Regions from separate parts of the Aneurinibacillus uraniidurans genome, predicted to be linked through region 1. Evidence: riboswitches for the same ligand, from Rfam matches in the RefSeq annotation. Region 1 holds a riboswitch; each other region holds the start of a gene.
What was found. Region 1 has a riboswitch for cyclic di-GMP ahead of PO771_RS14575 (transposase). Riboswitches for the same ligand answer to the same signal wherever they lie in the genome.

Region 1 (6,334 bases):
TACTTGCTTGAATTTTTACATCAGTATGGTATAAATGAAAAGGCAGAAGAAACGAACGTGAAGTGGTTGTGTACATATATAAGGAGGAATCAGGACATGGAATATGCAATTATTGCCCTGCTTCTAGGAAGCATTGGCCTTCTCGTCTATTCATTCTATAAAGAGAAGGACCAGGTAACTCAACTAGAAGTGAAAATGGAAAACTTATCGATTCAAATCCTGCAGGAGATTCACCAGGTACAAAAGGCACAAAAAACGATGAAGCCACAGACAAGCCGTAAAGCAACCGAAACACGCCGTGCGAAAGAAGATCTGAAGGAGCAAAAAGAAGGTGCGTAAGATCGCCATTTCTAAAAATACAATCCGGGGATTTGCAGCGGGTGTGATTGTTGCTACAGGCGTACTGTCGCTTACTTATTACGGCACGGCATCGAATGCACCAGAGGCAAAAGCAGACAGTACGAGTGACGCAGCAGCGTCTCCAACAGCGATCAAGAAAATTGATATGCCAGAACCACAATCCGGCACATCTACATCAATGGCGAAGCCAACTTATAACATGACGCTCGTCATCGGGAAAGGCATGAGTCCGGAAGATGCAGCGGCTAAGCTTGAGGAAAATAAAATCATTGAGAATAAGAAGTATTTGGTGAAATATTTAAATGACATGAGCTGGATGGGTTCCGTGCGATCCGGCACGTATGAAGTAAATAGTGATATGACAATTAAAGAGATTGCGGCTTTACTGGCGCACAAAAAAGTACAAAAATAAGGAGAAGCGAGCTTTTAGCCCGCCTCTCCTTATTTTTTGTTATTTTCGTTTTAGCGTGTAAGAAATCTCAAAAATACGGTTCCAGGGCAGAGTTGCTTTCTCGACACGGAAACGGATCGGAGCCTGCTGCATCCCTGCTTGTGTGCGGGTTACATAAGAGAGGGAGGAAAGGAGACGATTCGCTTCGGTCGGCATAGGTGCGGTAACGATTGCCTCTTCCTTGGGGTCAAGCTTGCGAGCCTGATCATAACGGTGCACATACTGTGGGCGCTTCACTGCATTGTAGTAATAATCTTCTGCATAGCGCAGGGCCATCCATTCTTCATGCGCGGTATTCCAGACAGGTTCTCCCCGAATCATCTCCATATGAGCCAGCAGAAGTCCGATTGTATTCCCACCTGTATTCCACGATGCGTAGCTTTCAAACTGTCCAGATAGCTTCTGCCTTATGTACGCTTCCATAAAGTCGGTATCCGGGAACCACAGATAGGATACGTCAGCTAGCCCCCGAATGGTGCCTGCATGTTGGCGTGACCAGTCCGCTACAGTATCGAGTTCTTCTTCACCGGAATGAATGTATATACTGAGACGCTGTTCGGGGGAGCGCGGATGACTCGGTTGAAGAAAAGCGATTTTTGATGCGATCATTTCTGCTAATGGTACACCATCGTATGTGAGCGCCTTATCTCTGGCGGCGTGGTGCGAATACGTAAGTGTATAGTGCGATGGTGTGCCGTCCAGTTCATTTTTATAGCGGGCGAGCAGAAGCGAGGTTAATTCATCTGCTCCATTCATAATATATACATTAGAAAGCTTTTCTTGCTGACAGTATTTTCGAATACACAGCTCATTTACTTTTGGCAAACTGAGTGTGCTCGTATCATCGGTGCCGATCAGAACCCCGTCTACAATGCCGTCCCGTGCCCAGCCTGCGATTGTATACAGTCCTTGCAAGTTTTCTTGAAACAGCCGCGTATAGCCAAGCAAATATTCTGGTGGGGTCTCTTGTTGTAGTTTACGCAGAAAATACATATGATAGCGCCTGTTCTCCGGTTTTTCTGATTGTACATATTGTGCGTATCGGCGACCAAATTGGGTTAGCTCAAATGTATAGGCATCCGCGGGAGACCCTGCTGCTGGTTTTTCCCGTGGAATAACCCCGATCAAATAGATTGATTTGTTGCGGTATGGTAGCAGAATATTTTTAAGCTCGGCCAGCCGTTGTGTTTGTTCGGCGTACGTTGCTGTATATCGTCCATGCAGAAGCCCGCCGTTCACCCAGCCGGGAATCGCGATAAACACAGCATCTGCCGACTTTATTTGTTCTTGGAGGAACTGCTTTAGCTTACTGTAATCGGCTGGCTTCTCCCACTGGTCGAGGCCGGTCGTGGGCCAGACCACATTTGCCTGGGCGATGCGACCGAGCAGACCGACATAGCTTGTATTCACCGGACGGCTGTCAAGCGGAATGAGTACAATTTTTTTATGATGCAGGGCAGATTCTTTTGTTTGTGTTTGCCCTATGGCTACCTGTGGAAAGGCACCCAGTATAGTTACACAAAGTAAAATCCATCTCAAATATTTCACAGCACTCCCCATTTCTACAAAAAATCCTCTATGTATACATATGTCGGTGTAGAAGTCATGCACATTACCTATATTTATCAGTATATAGTAAAAACAGTATGTAATGCTGCTTATTGATGTAATCCGTATTACTCGGTTAAAAAAAATCGTAAAAAAGGTTGGTAAAAACATTTAAGTTTGTTATATTTGTTATTGGAATCTTACAATACCTCGATAATGGCAAACTCATTGAAAAGTGAGGACGCAAAACCACGAATCTAACGTTTACAAAACTATGATGGTCGGGTTACCGAAAGGAGAAAAAGATGAGAAGAGCATATTCACAATCGTTTAAGTACCAGGTGATTCAACGAGCTTTAGAGCTGCAGGATTTAAATAAGGTAGCCAGAGAAAATCGATTGAATAGTCGGATTATTTATCGTTGGATAAAAGAATATAAACAAGGAAAGTATGAAGCTTGTTCCTTGATGTAAAAGGATAATACATAATCATGAAAAAATTATCGCTTGTAGTTTACAGGTGGTAATTTTTTTTGTTTGGTTATATTTGGGGTTGTGGTGCAGAATACGCTTGGTGACTTTATCACAAGATATAAACGGATTCTTTAGAATCACATATCAAGCGTATCAGGAGGCGACTTACATGACACAACGTTTGCGAGATATTATGACCCAAAATGTTGCGACTGTTCAGCCACATCAATCGATCGCAGAAGCCGCAAAAATTATGGAGGATTACAATGTAGGTGCCGTACCAGTTGTGGAGAATGGTCAGTGTGTTGGCATGATTACCGACCGCGATATTACCGTGCGTGCGGTAGCTGGACATATGGACCACAATACAAGAGTTAACAGCATCATGACCAAAAACATTTTGACCGCCTCTGCGAATACGACGGTCCATGAAGCAGCCGATATGATGGCACGCCACCAGATTCGCCGCCTGCCGGTTGTCGACAACAATCAGGTGGCAGGGATTGTTGCACTTGGCGACTTGGCTGTCGAGAATATTTATGAGAATGAAGCGGGCGAAGCGCTTGCTAATATCTCTGAGCAGTCTCCGGGCCAAGGCTAATCGGTATGGCAGAATGAACAAACGAACAGCAGTACTGGCCGCACTGCTCATTTTAGCAGTGGCAGGCGGGGCAGTCGGCTGCAGCAAGAAAGACGAAAATACGCCAAAAACACAGAGCTATCGTAGTAATGAGTATCACATGAATGGGGCTCGTTCATATGGCGTGCAAAATAATGCAGCGCATTCGAATAAAGTCCGGGAAGACGAGCAGCGAATTGCGAAACGGATTGCGCAGCAGGCGGCTAACGTGAATGGGGTGACCCGGGCGACAGCCGTTGTCCATGGTGAAGACGTACTAGTAGGCGTAGAAGGGGCAAAAGCATACAATACGAAGATGCTGGAGCGAAGCGTCCATGAAGCGCTGCGCCGAACCGAGCCAGGTTACCGGATTCATGTGACAGCAGATCGAACACTGTCGAATCGTATTCGTATGGTAAGTGAAAATATAAACGGAAGTGTCGGCAGCAAGATGCGAACAGCCGGAAGTGATGTTGCCAAGCTCATTCAGGACATCGGTCGTTCGATCACGACGCCGTTCCGGTAAATATGAACAGGAGAAGAGCGAGCTATGTACTCGCTCTTTTTCTTATGGAGAAGAAAGGAGAATGAGGGGAAACGCTTCTCGTTCCCACACATGACATGGTATAGTAAAGAATAGTGTGTCAGACACAAGGAACGAGTTAACTGGAGGATTATTATATATGTCTACCCATGAACCACGTAAAACATTTGCGATTATCTCGCACCCGGATGCCGGGAAAACAACATTGACCGAGAAACTTCTGTATTTTGGAGGAGCCATTCATACTGCCGGGATGGTTAAAAGCCGTAAATCGAAAGCAGCCACATCTGACTGGATGGAAATCGAAAAACAGCGGGGTATCTCCGTTACATCCAGTGTGATGCAGTTCTCTTATAACGACTATGCGATCAATATCCTTGATACGCCAGGTCACCAGGATTTCAGTGAGGATACGTACCGTACGCTTACAGCAGCGGATAGTGCGGTCATGCTTATTGACGCCGCGAAAGGGATTGAGCCGCAAACGATCAAACTATTTGAAGTATGCCGGATGCGCGGCATTCCGATTTTTACATTTATCAACAAAATGGATCGTGATGCTCAAGATCCGCTCGTTTTGCTTGAAGAGCTGGAAGAAGTACTTGGCATTCGTTCTTGCCCGATGAACTGGCCAATTGGCTCCGGGATCGACTTCCAGGGCGTATATGATCGGGAGAAGCAGCAGGTAGAAGTGTTCCGCAAAGGAGAAGCTGAGCATAGCCGCAGTTTCATGCCTGTATTTAGTGAAGAGGCGGACGAAGCCGCGGTACGTGCCCGCATCGGGGATACGCTGTATGAGAAGCTAGAAGAAGATGTGGAGCTGCTTGATATTGCAGGGGACCCATTTGATCAGGAGAAAATCAACAGCGGTAAGCTTACCCCTGTATTTTTTGGAAGTGCACTGACGAATTTCGGGGTGCAGTCCTTCCTTGAGTACTTCTTGCGTTTAGCACCGGGTCCAGCGCCACGCATGAGTGATAAAGGCGAAGTCGTACCGGAATCATCGAAGTTCTCCGGCTTTGTTTTCAAAATCCAGGCTAATATGAATCCAGCACACCGTGACCGGATTGCGTTCCTGCGCATTGTATCCGGTACATTCACGCGCGGTATGTCTGTACAGCATGTGCGCACGGGTAAGAAAATTAAGCTGTCTCAGCCGCAGCAGTTTTTAGCACAAGATCGTAACCTTGTCGAGGATGCGTATGCGGGCGATATTATCGGTTTGTTCGATCCAGGTATATTTGGCATCGGGGATACGCTTGTGGAAGGAAATCAGGCGTATAGCTTTGCAGGTGTGCCTCACTTCTCGCCGGAGATTTTTGCCCGGGTGCGTGCCAAAGATGCGATGAAATACAAGCAGTTCCATAAAGGCATGCAGCAATTGAGCGAGGAGGGGGCTGTCCAGTATTTCATAACAGCTGCGCCGGGTGCCGAGAATATGATTCTTGGCGTTGTCGGACAGCTGCAACTTGAAGTGTTTGAATACCGGATGCGTGCTGAGTACGGGGTCGAAGTCGAAATTCAGCCGCTCGGCTATTCGCTTGCTCGCTGGGTGAAAGGTGACAAGAAAGAGCATGAGCTGAATTTGATCCAGTATGGCGGAAGTCTGACGGTAAAAGATCGAGATGGACGGCTTGTTGTACTGTTAGAGAACGAATTTGCTGAGCGTTGGGCCAAAGAGAAAAATCCAGATGTGGAATTCGTCAGCACATCGTACGAGTAAATTTACAAATATTTGCGGATGAACGGTTTGATGCTGTCGATGCCGATGGCGAACCCAAGCCCATGGTTGTCCTTGATGATAAAGGCGTTCATGCCGATGGCTTCTCCGTTCATATTAATCAGCGGACCGCCGCTGTTACCAGGATTAATGGCGGCGTCTGTCTGAATAATGTCTTCATACTTGCGACCGGCAATCTGGACAGGACGATTTTTGGCGCTGACGATCCCTGTTGTCACGGTATTCTCTAGTCCGAGTGGATTACCGATCGAGATAACCACTTCCCCGACCTGAATTTCTTTAGATGAGCCAAGCGGAAGTACAGGAAGAGCGCCGCGCGCCATAATTCGAATGAGAGCAAGATCGCGCTCTTGGTCTTTCCAGACGACTTCGGCAAGCCGCGAGTCGCCGGTTGCCAGTTTGACTTGAATCGTGCGGGCATTGTGAATGACATGTTCGCTTGTGAGAATATACCCTTTTTGATGAATAATGAACCCGGTTCCGAAGCTGCGGCGTACTTCTTTGCCTGGAGTCGACAAGTTTGGGAAGAGAAATTGGTGCAGAATCTCTGACATTTTCCGATTTACGGCATAATCCTCAGTCGTAATCGAGATGATAG
Region 2 (6,334 bases), 740 kb from region 1:
TTCAGTATCACTAACTGTCTCGCGGCAAATTTCTTTTTGATTACGGCGATTGGCGATATTCTGTACTACAACCAGATCATCCGATATGGAAATTTCACATCGTTTGGTTTATTTGTATTTACACTCGTCCAATTTACAAATTTATCGGTCGGGTATGCACGTAACTACCGTGATGTAGAACAACTATCTGATGAATTAAAAGATCTGAACAATACGCTCGAACAACGTGTACAGGAACGAACGAAATCACTGGAGCATTCCATACGCGAGACCGCTAAAGCAAGGGCGGAAATGTCAGCACTCGAAGAGCGAAATCGCATCGCCGGAGATATTCACGATATTGTCGGACATACACTGACCACAACCATTGTGCAAATCGAAGCGGGCAAACGACTTGTTGAGAAAGATTTATCACGGGCATTAGAGAAGTTCGAACTATCACAAGATCTCGTGCGAAACGGATTGAATGAAATCAGGCGCGCGATCCGAATTGAACACGAAGATGAACAATCTTTTATCTTTCCAGATGCACTGCACCATCTCATCGCCGAAACGATAAAGTATACAGGAGTGACAATCGATGCTTCAATCTCTCCTCTGCCTTCTCTTACTAAGGCACAAAAAAAATTTATCTATCATGCGCTGCAAGAAGGTCTGACAAATGGAATTCGTCATGGGCAAAGCACCCACTTTATTTTCCTCTTGGAACGGCGGAATACAGCCCTGCACTTCGTACTCAAGGACAACGGCGTAGGCTCATCTGCCATCACATGTGGCTTCGGACTGACCATGATGCAAAAACGCGCTCGACAACTGAAGGGGGACGTCACCCTTTCATCACAATCGGGAAAAGGATACACAATCTCCATTACGATGCCAATCATCCAAATGGGGAAAGAGTCTCTTCTGTAGTATATCATGAGGAGAATACGAGAGAACTTTAGGACACAGCCTGTGTATAGTGGCAGGCTGTGCATCTTTTATGAAATTACCTCTATTTATCAAAAAAGAGGCTGTTCCAAAAACAGCTTCGGAACAGCCTCTATACTTCTATATGGATAGGGAGTTAGATAACTCTTCTATTTTTTTCGCATTTTCCTCTAATACAATCATCGAGGCACTAATCTCTTCTGTAGCAGCCGCTTGCTGTTGGGCGTGAGCATCGATTTTAAAGATACCTTCTGTCATCTTTTCAACTGAATGTAAAATTTGATTCATTTTATTGGAAATATCGTCCAAACTACCCTTCGTATCCTGGGCTAATTTTCGCACTTCGTCCGCCACCACAGCAAATCCTCTACCGGCGTCTCCCGCCCGCGCTGCCTCAATCGCAGCATTTAATGATAACAAGTTTGTCTGATCAGCAATACGCTTAATTAACTTAAGTACATCCCCGATCATCATGATTTCAGCCTTTGCTTCCCCGGAAACCGTGTTCAAATCACGTACCGCATCCGCTAGCCCGGAAGCTCCCGTTGCGATTTCTTCACTCGCTTTCGTTGTACTTAACGAGGTCTCAATCAGATTAGAAGCCATATCGATGAGCGCCTGTTGTTTGGTTAAAGGAGACGTAATGGCCAGACAACCGACAATCTTACCGTAAGAGTCCATGACAGGAATCGCTAGTCCCTGATAAGCAACTTGAAAAGATGACTCTGCCTTTGTTACCATCTGTGACATTCTTTTTTTCGCGTTCATTACTTGAGCAGACAAAACATTTGGTGGGATTTTATCTCCTACTTTAAGCTTCAGATGAATATCACCCTCCAGGTATCCTAAAACCTCCAGTTCCCGATTTACAACAAGCACTGTACTGACCCGATTAAAAAGTTCATATATGTGCTTTCCTGCTTCAACCGCATACTCCAGTTCCCTGCCTATCTCTACTGCTTGTGTGCTCATAAGTATTTCCTCCTTGTATGTGCTTCTCTCCTACATGATTCTCTCTTGCTATCTCTATTTTTCTTTAAAAAAGGGCTATTTCTCGCATCGCAAGAAATAGCCCTGAAATAAAATAAGGCTTTCGGTAACCCGGCTATCATAGTTTACAAAAAACCGTAGACCCGTGGCTTTGCGTCCTCACCTTTCAATGAGTTTGCCATTGTCGATGCACAACAATTTTTATATTCAACGTTTATATAGTACCAAAGAAATGTACTTCATTCCCTTGGAAGTGCAATATTTGCACCATATCTTCTTTTCCCTTACTCTTTATACTTTACATCCCACAAATACAGTCCCTGCGGTGGAACATTCACCTTGCGAACAGACGGACTTTTAGACGCTAGCATCTCTTTCACATACTCCGGTGTCCAGCGGCCCTTCCCGACCTCAAGCAGCGCTCCTGTCAGCATCCGCACCATATTATATAGGAATCCACTGCCGCGGAACGTCAGCCATATATCTTGTCCCTGTCCCTTCACGTATGGCTCACGCTCCTCTACATCGATCCGTATCTCATAGATGGTTCGCACCTTGCTATCGACATGCGTCCGTACCGAACAAAATGATGTAAAATCATGCGTACCAATAAAGTGCTCCGCCGCCGCACGCATCTGCTCAATCTGCAGCGGTACCCGCACCCAATACGCCCGATCCAGCAAAAACGGATCAGCCTGGCGCTGATTCAGAATGCGATAACGATACGTTTTCTCCACCACATCATACCGCGCATGGAAATCAAACGGCATCTCTTTCGACTCTAGCACCACAATATCCTCTGGCAAAAACGTGTTCATCGCCTGCACAAACCGCTCACCTGGTATATTACTTGTCGTAATAAAATGAGCGGTCTGATACCGGGCATGTACACCTGCATCCGTTCGCCCGGATACCGCAAGCGGTGCTTCATGTCCAACAAGACGTTTGAGTACCTTCTCCATCTCTTCCTGTACGCTCGGCAGCACCCGCTGGCGCTGAAAGCCATGGTACGCCGTACCTCGATATGAAAATACAAGTTTAATCTTACGTTCCTGCATCCTGCTTCCCCTTATGTGCGAAATACAATAATCACGACAGCCACAATCGCAATCACAACTCCAAATCCAACATCTACTGCTCCATAGCGAAGCTGCCGGTATTTCGTCCGGCCTACGCCGCCACGATAACCGCGTGCTTCCATCGCAAACGCCAGCTCCTCCGCCCGCCGAAATGACTGTACAAACAGCGGTACAATAATAGGCAATGTGCTTAGTACACGCTTAATAATCGAACCGCTTGAAAATGAAGCTCCACGCGACATTTGCGCTTTGGCGATTTTCTCCGTTTCCTCCATCAATGTTGGAATAAAGCGGAGCGAGATCGACATCATCAACGCCAGCTCATGCGCCGGAAACCCAACACGCTTCAGCGGGGAAAATAAACTCTCTAATCCATCTGTTAACTGAATCGGAGACGTTGTCAGCGTAAGAAACGACGCAACCATCATTAACAAAATAATCCGTACCGAGACAAGCACTGCATCTCGCACACCCTGTTCATGAATCTGGAGGAACTTCCACGTAAATAGCAGTCGTCCTTCTTCATTCATAAACAGCTGCAACAGCGCGGTAATTACAATAATCCATAATGCCGGCTTCAGCCCACGCAGTACATACAAGATCGGCACACGAGCGATCCCAATCCCTAGCAGACAAACCACCGCCGCTACAATCATCGAAAGAGGGCTATTCGCCAGAAAAACAAGGATAAGAAACAGGCACGTACCGATGAGCTTGCTGCGTGGATCACAGCGGTGTAAGACCGAGTTTCCCGGCACATATTGCCCAATCGGTACACGGTTCGCCAAATTCATCGTCGCAACCCTCCCTTCTTGCCAAAGCGATGCGAGATTTCATCAGCTAGCTTTTCCGAATCAAAAATATCATACGGAAGCGGCTTTATCGAAAGGGGCTCAGATTTTAAGCGCTCGTTAAATTGCATAATAAACTGTGTAATGTCCGGCAGATCCAATCCTGCTGCACGAATACGTTCCGGGTCGCGGAATACATCTGCAGGTGTACCTTCCATCCACAGCTTTCCTTCGTTGAGTACATATAAATAATCCGCATACAGCGCCGCGTCTTCCATACTGTGCGTCACAAGCACCGTGGTCCGCTTCTCTGTACGATGAATGCGGGCGACCATCCCCAAGATTTCTTTATGTCCAGCCGGATCAAGGCCTGCGGTTGGCTCATCTAACACAAGCACCTGTGGGTCCATCACCAGCACACCGGCAAGCGCTACACGCCGCATCTGACCGCCGCTAAGCGCAAACGGTGATTTCTCCCCGATTTTATCCGGGTCAAGACCAACAAGCCTCAGCGCTGCATCTACACGCCCATCAATCATCTCTGTAGGCAATCCCATATTTACAAGCCCGAAGGCTACATCTTTACGAACCGTCTCTTCAAAAAGCTGGTACTCCGGGTACTGGAATGCAAGTCCGACTTTCTGACGAAGCACTTCCAACCCTTTTTTCTTTTTCACCGGAAGCACAAAGTCCCCGATGGTCATCGTCCCTTCTGTCGGCTCTAGCAGACCATTAAGCATCTGAATGAGCGTCGACTTACCGGAACCTGTATGCCCAATTACCGCTACATATTGGCCATAGGGAATCGAGAGTGACATCTCCTGCAGCGCCCGTTTCTCAAAAGGTGTAGCTTTGCCATATGTGTAACCTACTTCTTCAAAGCGGATGTCCATAGACAATCTAGCACTCCTTCCGTCGTCATCTCAAGTTCCGGGAATGACATTCCCTTCTTCCGCAGGCGATACTGCAAGGCTGAGGCGAATGGAACATCAAGCCCCAGATCACGCAGCCAGTCTACACGCTGGTAGATGTCAGTCGGTACTCCTTCCCCGATCATGGAGCCACCGTCCATCACAATAATCCGGTCGCTTGCAAGCGTTTCCTCTAAATAATGCGTAATCTGAATCACGGTCATGCCAAGCTCACGGTTCATCCGGTGTACAACATCAAGTACTTCCCGGCGTCCGCGTGGATCAAGCATCGCTGTCGCTTCGTCGAGCACAAGCACGGCTGGACGGATCGCCAATATCCCGGCAATAGCCACCCGCTGCTTCTGCCCGCCGGAGAGACGGTTCGGCTCTGCCTGCCGATACGCGGTCATCTGTACTTTCTCTAATGCATCAATAATTCGCACTTCCATCTCTTCTGGAGGTACGCCAATATTCTCCATTCCGAATGCAATGTCATCTTCCACTGTAGGGGCAACGAACTGATTATCTGGGTTCTGGAACACCATACCGACTGTCTGGCGCACATCCCAGATGCGCTTCTCATCCGTTGTTACAATCCCATTGACTTCTACGACTCCTTCGGTCGGCAACAGCAAGCCATTCAACATTTTGGCAAGTGTCGACTTACCAGACCCATTATGCCCAATAATCGAAAGAAACTCCCCTTGCTTTACTTCAAACGAAACGCCCTTCACCGCACGCTCGTCTGCCCCCTCATACGCAAACGAGACATCTGTCAGGCGGATGATACTCTCGCTCACGCCCATCCTCTCCTTGACGCTCAAATCGTTTTTTATACGCAAAAAAAGGGTGATTACTCCTCACCCTTTCTTGCGTCAGTGCTAACTATTCAACTAACTCAAGATATACCATCGGTGCACCGTCTCCACGACGCGGTCCGATTTTTAAGATGCGAGTGTAACCACCTTGACGCTCAGAAAAGCGAGGTGCAATTGTATCGAACAACTTTTGGATTGCATCCTGGTTTGTTTCTGCGTTCGCTACTTCTTTACGCACAAAAGCGGCTACTTGACGACGAGCGTGCAGGTCACCGCGTTTAGCCAGAGTAATCATTTTATCAGCGATTGAACGCAGCTCTTTCGCTTTGCTTTCAGTCGTTTCAATACGCTCGTGGATGATCAGATCTGTTACAAGATCACGGAACAGAGCCTTACGAGCGGAGCTGTTACGGCCTAATTTAGAGTATGCCATACTTTTTCCCTCCTTAAAGACAAGATGTTCTATTCGTCTTTGCGAAGACCCAGGCCAAGCTCTTCTAGCTTCTCCTGTACTTCTTCAAGCGATTTGCGACCCAGATTACGGACCTTCATCATATCTTCTTCTGTTTTTTGTGTCAGTTCCTGAACTGTATTAATGCCCGCGCGTTTCAGGCAATTGTAAGAGCGAACAGAAAGGTCGAGTTCCTCAATCGTCATCTCAAGGACTTTCTCTTTCTTATCTTCCTCTTTCTCTACCATAATCTCCGCTTCTTGAGCTTCATCAGTCAGGCCAACGAACAGATTCAGATGCTCGGTCATAATCTTAGCACCAAGGCTAACCGCTTCTTCCGGACGAATACTTCCATCTGTCCATA
Region 3 (6,334 bases), 450 kb from region 1:
CTTTCTGCCCGTCAATTAACTCATAAAGTTTATAGCTGTTTGCATTAGGAACAGCTCCCCATGTAAATACAGCATCGTTAACATTTTGAATCTTGTATGCAAAGTTTCCTGGGGCATCCATCGTCGGTAAAGTCAGGGAGAAGCTAGTTTCAGCCCCACTTGGTGATTCACCCAAAAGGGTCGAGATGGAGGTAACAACATATTTGTAATCACCAGCCGGCACGTTTGTATACGTAACGCTTGTACCTGTGACTGTACTTTTTAAAACTTTTTCTCCATCAATGACTTGATAGATTTTATAGCTTGTAGCATAAGGTACGCTAGCCCATTTCAGGGTAATGTCATTGCCGTTATTAATACTGTACGTTAGGTTTGCTGGTGCTTCCATCGTTTGGCCATTTAAAGTTACGGTTAGTTTACTTCCCTCTACCGATTCTCCAAAACGGGAAGAGTAGGAATGAATCTCAAAATTGTATTCACCAGGTGCCATGTTCGTATACGAAACACTTGTACCTGTTACGGTACTTTTTAAGACTTTTTGTCCGTTTGTAATTTGATAGACTTTATAATTTGTTGCATAGGCAGCAGGGTCCCAGCTTAGGCTAAACTCTGTAGCACTTTTTATTGTTTGAAGCAGATTTGCCGGTGGCTCCATAGTAGGCAGAGCAAGAGAGAAGGATACTTGGCTACCTTCCTGTGATTCACCAAAACGAGTAGAAAAAGAGTAAACTTCATATTTGTAATCACCAGCTGGCATGCTGGCATACGTAACTGTTGTGCTAGTCACTGTACTTTTTAAAACTTTTTGACCGTTTACGATTTGATACACTTTATAGCTATTTGCATTAGGAACAGAATTCCAGGTTAGTACAATATCATTACCGTTTTGAATTTTATAGGCAAAGTTGCCTGGCGCAGCCATTGTAACTGCTCCAACTGTAATGGAAAGCTGACTGCCTTCTGCTGATTCACCGAAACGATCACTGTACGAGTGAACTTCATAAACATAATCACCAGCCGGCATATTTGTATATGTAACTGTTGTGCCGGTTACGGTACTTTTTAATGTTTTTTGTCCGTCAATAACTTGGTAAACCTTGTAGCCGGTTGCATTTGGTACGGCTCCCCAGGTTAAGACAAGGTCATTAATGTTTTGTAACTTGTACGTAAAGTTGCCTGGTGCAGCCATTGTAACTGCTCCAACTGTAACGGAAAGCTGACTGCCTTCTGTTGATTCGCCGAAACGATTACTGTATGAGTGAACCTCATATTTGTAATCACCAGCCGGCATGTTCGTATACGTAACTGTTGTACCGGTTATTGTGCTTTTTAGCACCTTTTCCCCATCAACAACTTGGTAAACCTTATAGCTGTCTGCGTAGGTAACAGCATCCCATCGCAGGTTAACATCATTACCATTCGTTACCGTATACGTAAAATTACGAGGGGCATTCATTGTCGTGGGAGTGACCTCGACCTGCACAGGTGCAGAAAGTGGTGATTCCCCATATGCGGAATTTACTGCAGAAACTGCATATTTATAGTTTCCGGCAGGAACATTGCTTACAGTATAGGTTCGTCCAGTTACAGTTGTAAGTAATGTCTTTTGGTCTTCCGGTGAGATTTGATAGACATTATAGCTTTGAGCATTCTGGGAGGCGGACCAGTTTAGAACAATGTTGTTTCCGTTTTGAATCGTATAAGTGAGAGTGGAAGGAGACTGCATATCTGGATAGACAATTTCAGCCTGTACAGGGGCGCATGGACCCGACTCACCTTCTGCGCTTAGAGTAGATACAACATAGCTATAGGTTCCTTCAGGGAGGTTATTAATACTGTAGCTTGTTGTTTTGCTTGTTCCTGATAGAGTTAACTGACCATCGGTTATAGTATAGATGTTGTAACCGGTTGCCCCATAAACAGAACTCCACGTTAGTTTAATGTCACTCGGTGTCACAAGCTGGACTGCAAGGTTACTTGGCGGTAAGATACCTTCCGCAAATACGTTTGGTATGGAGATAAATACCTGGAATACGAGAAGAAAAAATGCTAAAAACGAAGATTTTGATAAAAAACGTTTTCTCACGATAGCATCCCTGCCTTTCCATGAAAAGGGACAAAATAAAAATGAACCTTAAACAAGGTTCATAGGTAAGGAAAACTATGAGTCCTTGTGGTAACCGGCTGCCATGCATATTAAAAAACAGTCATGCTTTAGGCCCTTGGCTTTGCGTCTCATGGTTTCCCGATGATTTGCCCTTTTCACATTAGTTATTTTTTATAAGTCTATCATAATGCGTCTAAACGATTGGTTGAATAGGTATTTTTGATTATAAATCTTATTAAATAGTGTCAAGGGGACTAAATGGAAATCTAAGATTATGGATAAGAACACATAGTCTAGAAATGAGGATTGTGGGCATTTTTACCTTAACTATATTTGTTTATTATTTAAGTAAGGGTGGAATTGAGCGGTGAAGAAAGGGTGATATGCAGGAAGACGATAAATACTTTATAGTCAGAGTAGGAGAATAGTTAGAGGGAGCAGTTTCTATGCTAAAGATTTCATTCGAGGGAGGAGTAACATGAGAACGATTGGTCTTATCGGAGGAATGAGTTGGGAATCATCGGTTGAATATTATCGGATTATTAATGAAGAAGTAAAAAATAGAGTAGGTGGATTACACTCCGCAAAGTGCTTGTTATATAGTGTGGATTTTGCTGAAATTGAGCATTATCAGTCGATGGGAGAGTGGAACAAGGCTGGAGAAGTATTGGGTGATGCTGCATATTCTCTGGAAAAAGGGGGAGCAGACTTTATTATTATTTGCACCAATACGATGCATAAGGTAATAGATGTCATACAGCAAAAAATCAGCATTCCGATTTTACATATTGCGGACGCAACTGCTGTGGCGATTAAACAGCAAGGAATCGATTCAGTAGGTTTGCTAGGTACAAAATACACGATGGAACAAGATTTTTACAGGTCACGCTTGGAGTCGAATGGAATACGAGTGATAGTGCCAAATGAGAGTGACAGAGAAGTTGTGAACAAGATCATTTATGAAGAGTTATGCGTAGGTAAGGTCCTACCGACATCTAGGGAATGTTACAAGAAGGTAATGAGAAGTTTAGTGGAAAATGGAGCGAAGGGCATTATTTTGGGCTGCACTGAAATCGGATTACTGGTAAAGCAAGAGGATGTGGAAGTTCCAGTGTTTGATACAACAGCACTGCATGCAATTGAAGCAGTAAATCAGTCTTTGAACGAATAGAGATTACAGGAGATAAAAAAGCTTTAATTTGGTAGTGGTGGAATTTGGGTTAGAGGGCTGTTAACATGTAGGATAACAATAGAAAATAAATAGATTATATAAGGAGGTATGGAAATATGAGCTTTTTCTCAAGATCTTCTTCAAAAAAGAGCCATTATAAATATGGAAATCATGGAAGTAGTCACTACAAGAAAAAAGGAATTTTAGGCAACTTGTTTGATATGATTGGTTCAAGAAGCAGTTCTAGAGGCCATTATGGTCATTACAGACACCAACACAACCATTCACCTATGCAAAATCAGCCATTTCCAAATCAAGGATCGCTAAATTGCAACAAGTGCAACAGTCAAATCCCGGCTGGCTCAAAATTTTGCTTGAATTGTGGAGAAAAGGTTAAAGTGGAATTGTTCTGCTCAAATTGTGGAGGAAAAATGCCACCGAACTCTAAATTTTGTTCTCAATGTGGAAACCAGTTGAATAGGTGATCCTATGCGTTATTTTAGTGAAATAAAATATCGTGGAAAAAAACTTGGAGAATATACGATTGAAAAAATAGTTGGCGAAGGTCGATATGGGTTATGCTTTCTTGCCAAAACCGACACAGGCAGCAAGGTTATTATTAAGAAGTTCAAAAAAAGCTTGTTTATCAAGGATTCAAACAAGAATATATACGAGGCGGTTATCCTTTCAAAACTCAGGGATGAAAGAATCCCTGAGTTTTTAGGGGTAATAAACCAAGGGAGCTTTTATGGATTTGTCCTGGAACTCAAGTCAGGAGTTACGGTTAAGGATATGATTTTCAAGGATCATCATGAATTTTCAACTGAAGAATTTTATAATATTGGCATCAAACTCATAAATATTATAAAGTACCTACATGAAAATAGTATTGTACATCGGGATATAAGGATACCTAATGTTCTTATAGATGGCTATAACGTAGTTCTTATTGACTTTGGATTGGCAAGATTTGCAGATAACAATCGATATAGATATGACCTAGACTATTCGTATCTGGGAGATTTTTTCTTGTACTTGCTTTATTCTTCTTTTCAAAGAGATGGAGGCAAAAAGAATTTACCCTGGTATAAAGAGTTACCATTACAGGAAAAGCAGAAAATGTTTTTGAAGAGATTAATGGGGCTTGAGACAGTGTATGAAAGCATTAGTGATATAGAGACGGATTTTATTCATGCGTTTGGATGCTAATGAAATCATAGGTTACGTAAACAGCACGGCATTATGACAAGGAGATTTCGATGAATATCGTAGTATCATTTAGTAACACCCTCCTGATAAGCTTTGTAGAAATGCTTTATTTGGTAGGTGTTTTTATTTTTATTGGCTTTCTCTTAGGATATTTGGAAAAATACTCAAATACATATTTGGTTCGAGCGTTGGGACGAAAAGGAGTGCTCCTGACCGCCTGGATAGGTACCCCGATTCACGAAATTGGACATCTGATCCAATGCATCCTATGGGGACACAAGGTAACAAAGGTAAAGCTGTTGCAGCTCAATAGTCCAGATGGTGTGCTTGGCTATGTTGAGCATCAATATAATCCAGCCAGTGTTTATCAGCAAGTCGGCAACTTCTTTATCGGGCTAGGGCCTATATTTAGTGGAATTGCTTCTTTAATAGTAGGCATGTATCTTCTTGTGCCGCAATCGTATGCTACTTTTAAAGCTCAAATTCATCAACATATATCTATAGAGAAGGTAGATATCAATGTGTTAAAAACGATAGGTGAAGCAGTGATCGTGATAAGTAAAAGTCTCTTTACTCTGCATAACCTGACGACTCCTTCGTTTTGGCTGTTTATTGTGCTGGCTATCAGTATTTCTTCCCACATTGCGTTAAGTAAAGCAGATATCCAAAATTCCGCAAATGGACTCGTCATGATTTTCGCTTTGCTTGTTGTGTTTAATATTATTGCGGGATTTCTACATGTGAACAGCTATAAGATGATTGTTCAACTTGCAGAATATAATGCCTATGTTCTTGCATTTTCGAGTATAGCGGTACTCTTTTCACTTATAACGCTAGGGTTTAGTTATCTTCTCTATAAACTAAAAGTAACATAAAAAATGTGCAGCGATCTTTGTTTGAAAGGGGCTGCACATTTTTTTGTCTCCTTAATCATTCTTATGTGCTCGTTAACTTCTGTCACAGCTTGTTTGATACGAGGAATATCGGATACAATCTTCCTTGGCTGGTGATTTTGGATTTGAATTCTTGATTGTGTTTTTTTTAAAATAATCTGCTTATAATAAGTCACATGAAATAAATAAAAGGTCGGCCTAATCTCGAGTTCGAGAGCGGAAAAAACAATCAATTATAATTGGAGTGGAAAACGGGATGAAAATCAAACATTTTTTATTCGGCCGCCCGCTGTCAACAGAAGCGTTGCAGGAAGAGAGAATGCCGAAATGGATGGCCTTGCCGATCCTTTCATCCGATGCTTTATCCTCGGTAGCATACGGGACAGAATCGATTTTAATTGCGCTTGTTGCTTATGGAGTAGCCGCCAGGTGGTTTAGTCTTCCTGTTTCATTGATCATTGTGATTCTCCTCTTTACCCTGATTATTTCGTATCGTCAGGTGATTAATGGATACCCGAGGGGGGGCGGGGCGTATGCGGTAGCGAAGGAAAACTTTAATCCGCTGATGGCACTGATTGCCTGTGCCGCACTGCTCGTCGACTATACGTTAACAGTAGCTGTATCCGCTACAGCGGGAGTGGCTGCTATTACATCCGCCTTTCCGAATCTGATACCGTGGAATGTTGAGCTTTCTGTGCTGGGTGTTCTTCTTGTCGCTTTTATCAATATGAGAGGGGTTCGAGAAGCCGGCACAGTTTTTGCTTTTCCAACATACTTTTTTATTTTTAATATTTTTGCCTTGTTACTTGCTGGTCTGTATCAGGTGGTCGTGCATGGCATTCCTTCTACCTCTATTCCGATGCCGGCGCACATTCCACAGGGAGTTACCCTCTATGTTCTGCTGCGTGCTTTTTCATCGGGCTGTTCGGCTTTGACCGGTGTAGAGGCGATCTC

Region 2: it holds a riboswitch for cyclic di-GMP, as region 1 does, so the genes downstream of both, PO771_RS18320 (methyl-accepting chemotaxis protein) here and PO771_RS14575 (transposase) in region 1, are expected to answer to the same signal.
Region 3: it holds a riboswitch for cyclic di-GMP, as region 1 does, so the genes downstream of both, PO771_RS16825 (OmpL47-type beta-barrel domain-containing protein) here and PO771_RS14575 (transposase) in region 1, are expected to answer to the same signal.

The regions. Positions count from the first base shown of each region.
Region 1 covers NZ_CP116902.1:2,913,586-2,919,919, reverse strand. The annotation lists gene PO771_RS14590 (hypothetical protein) at 97-339, shown strand; gene PO771_RS14585 (hypothetical protein) at 332-772, shown strand; gene PO771_RS14580 (DUF4127 family protein) at 812-2,359, opposite strand; cyclic di-GMP riboswitch class I at 2,568-2,653, shown strand; gene PO771_RS14575 (transposase) at 2,665-2,832, shown strand; gene PO771_RS14570 (CBS domain-containing protein) at 3,002-3,433, shown strand; gene PO771_RS14565 (YhcN/YlaJ family sporulation lipoprotein) at 3,447-3,977, shown strand; gene PO771_RS14560 (peptide chain release factor 3) at 4,135-5,718, shown strand; gene PO771_RS14555 (S1C family serine protease) at 5,721-6,334, opposite strand, start outside.
Region 2 covers NZ_CP116902.1:3,655,678-3,662,011, forward strand. The annotation lists gene PO771_RS18315 (sensor histidine kinase) at 1-912, shown strand, start outside; gene PO771_RS18320 (methyl-accepting chemotaxis protein) at 1,051-1,902, opposite strand; cyclic di-GMP riboswitch class I at 2,023-2,110, opposite strand; gene truA (tRNA pseudouridine(38-40) synthase TruA) at 2,205-2,978, opposite strand; gene PO771_RS18330 (energy-coupling factor transporter transmembrane component T family protein) at 2,990-3,787, opposite strand; gene PO771_RS18335 (energy-coupling factor transporter ATPase) at 3,790-4,683, opposite strand; gene PO771_RS18340 (energy-coupling factor transporter ATPase) at 4,659-5,507, opposite strand; gene rplQ (50S ribosomal protein L17) at 5,587-5,952, opposite strand; gene PO771_RS18350 (DNA-directed RNA polymerase subunit alpha) at 5,982-6,334, opposite strand, start outside.
Region 3 covers NZ_CP116902.1:3,360,489-3,366,822, reverse strand. The annotation lists gene PO771_RS16825 (OmpL47-type beta-barrel domain-containing protein) at 1-2,086, opposite strand, end outside; cyclic di-GMP riboswitch class I at 2,173-2,268, opposite strand; gene PO771_RS16820 (aspartate/glutamate racemase family protein) at 2,586-3,278, shown strand; gene PO771_RS19490 (zinc ribbon domain-containing protein) at 3,395-3,763, shown strand; gene PO771_RS16815 (protein kinase family protein) at 3,768-4,487, shown strand; gene PO771_RS16810 (hypothetical protein) at 4,538-5,362, shown strand; gene PO771_RS16805 (APC family permease) at 5,637-6,334, shown strand, end outside.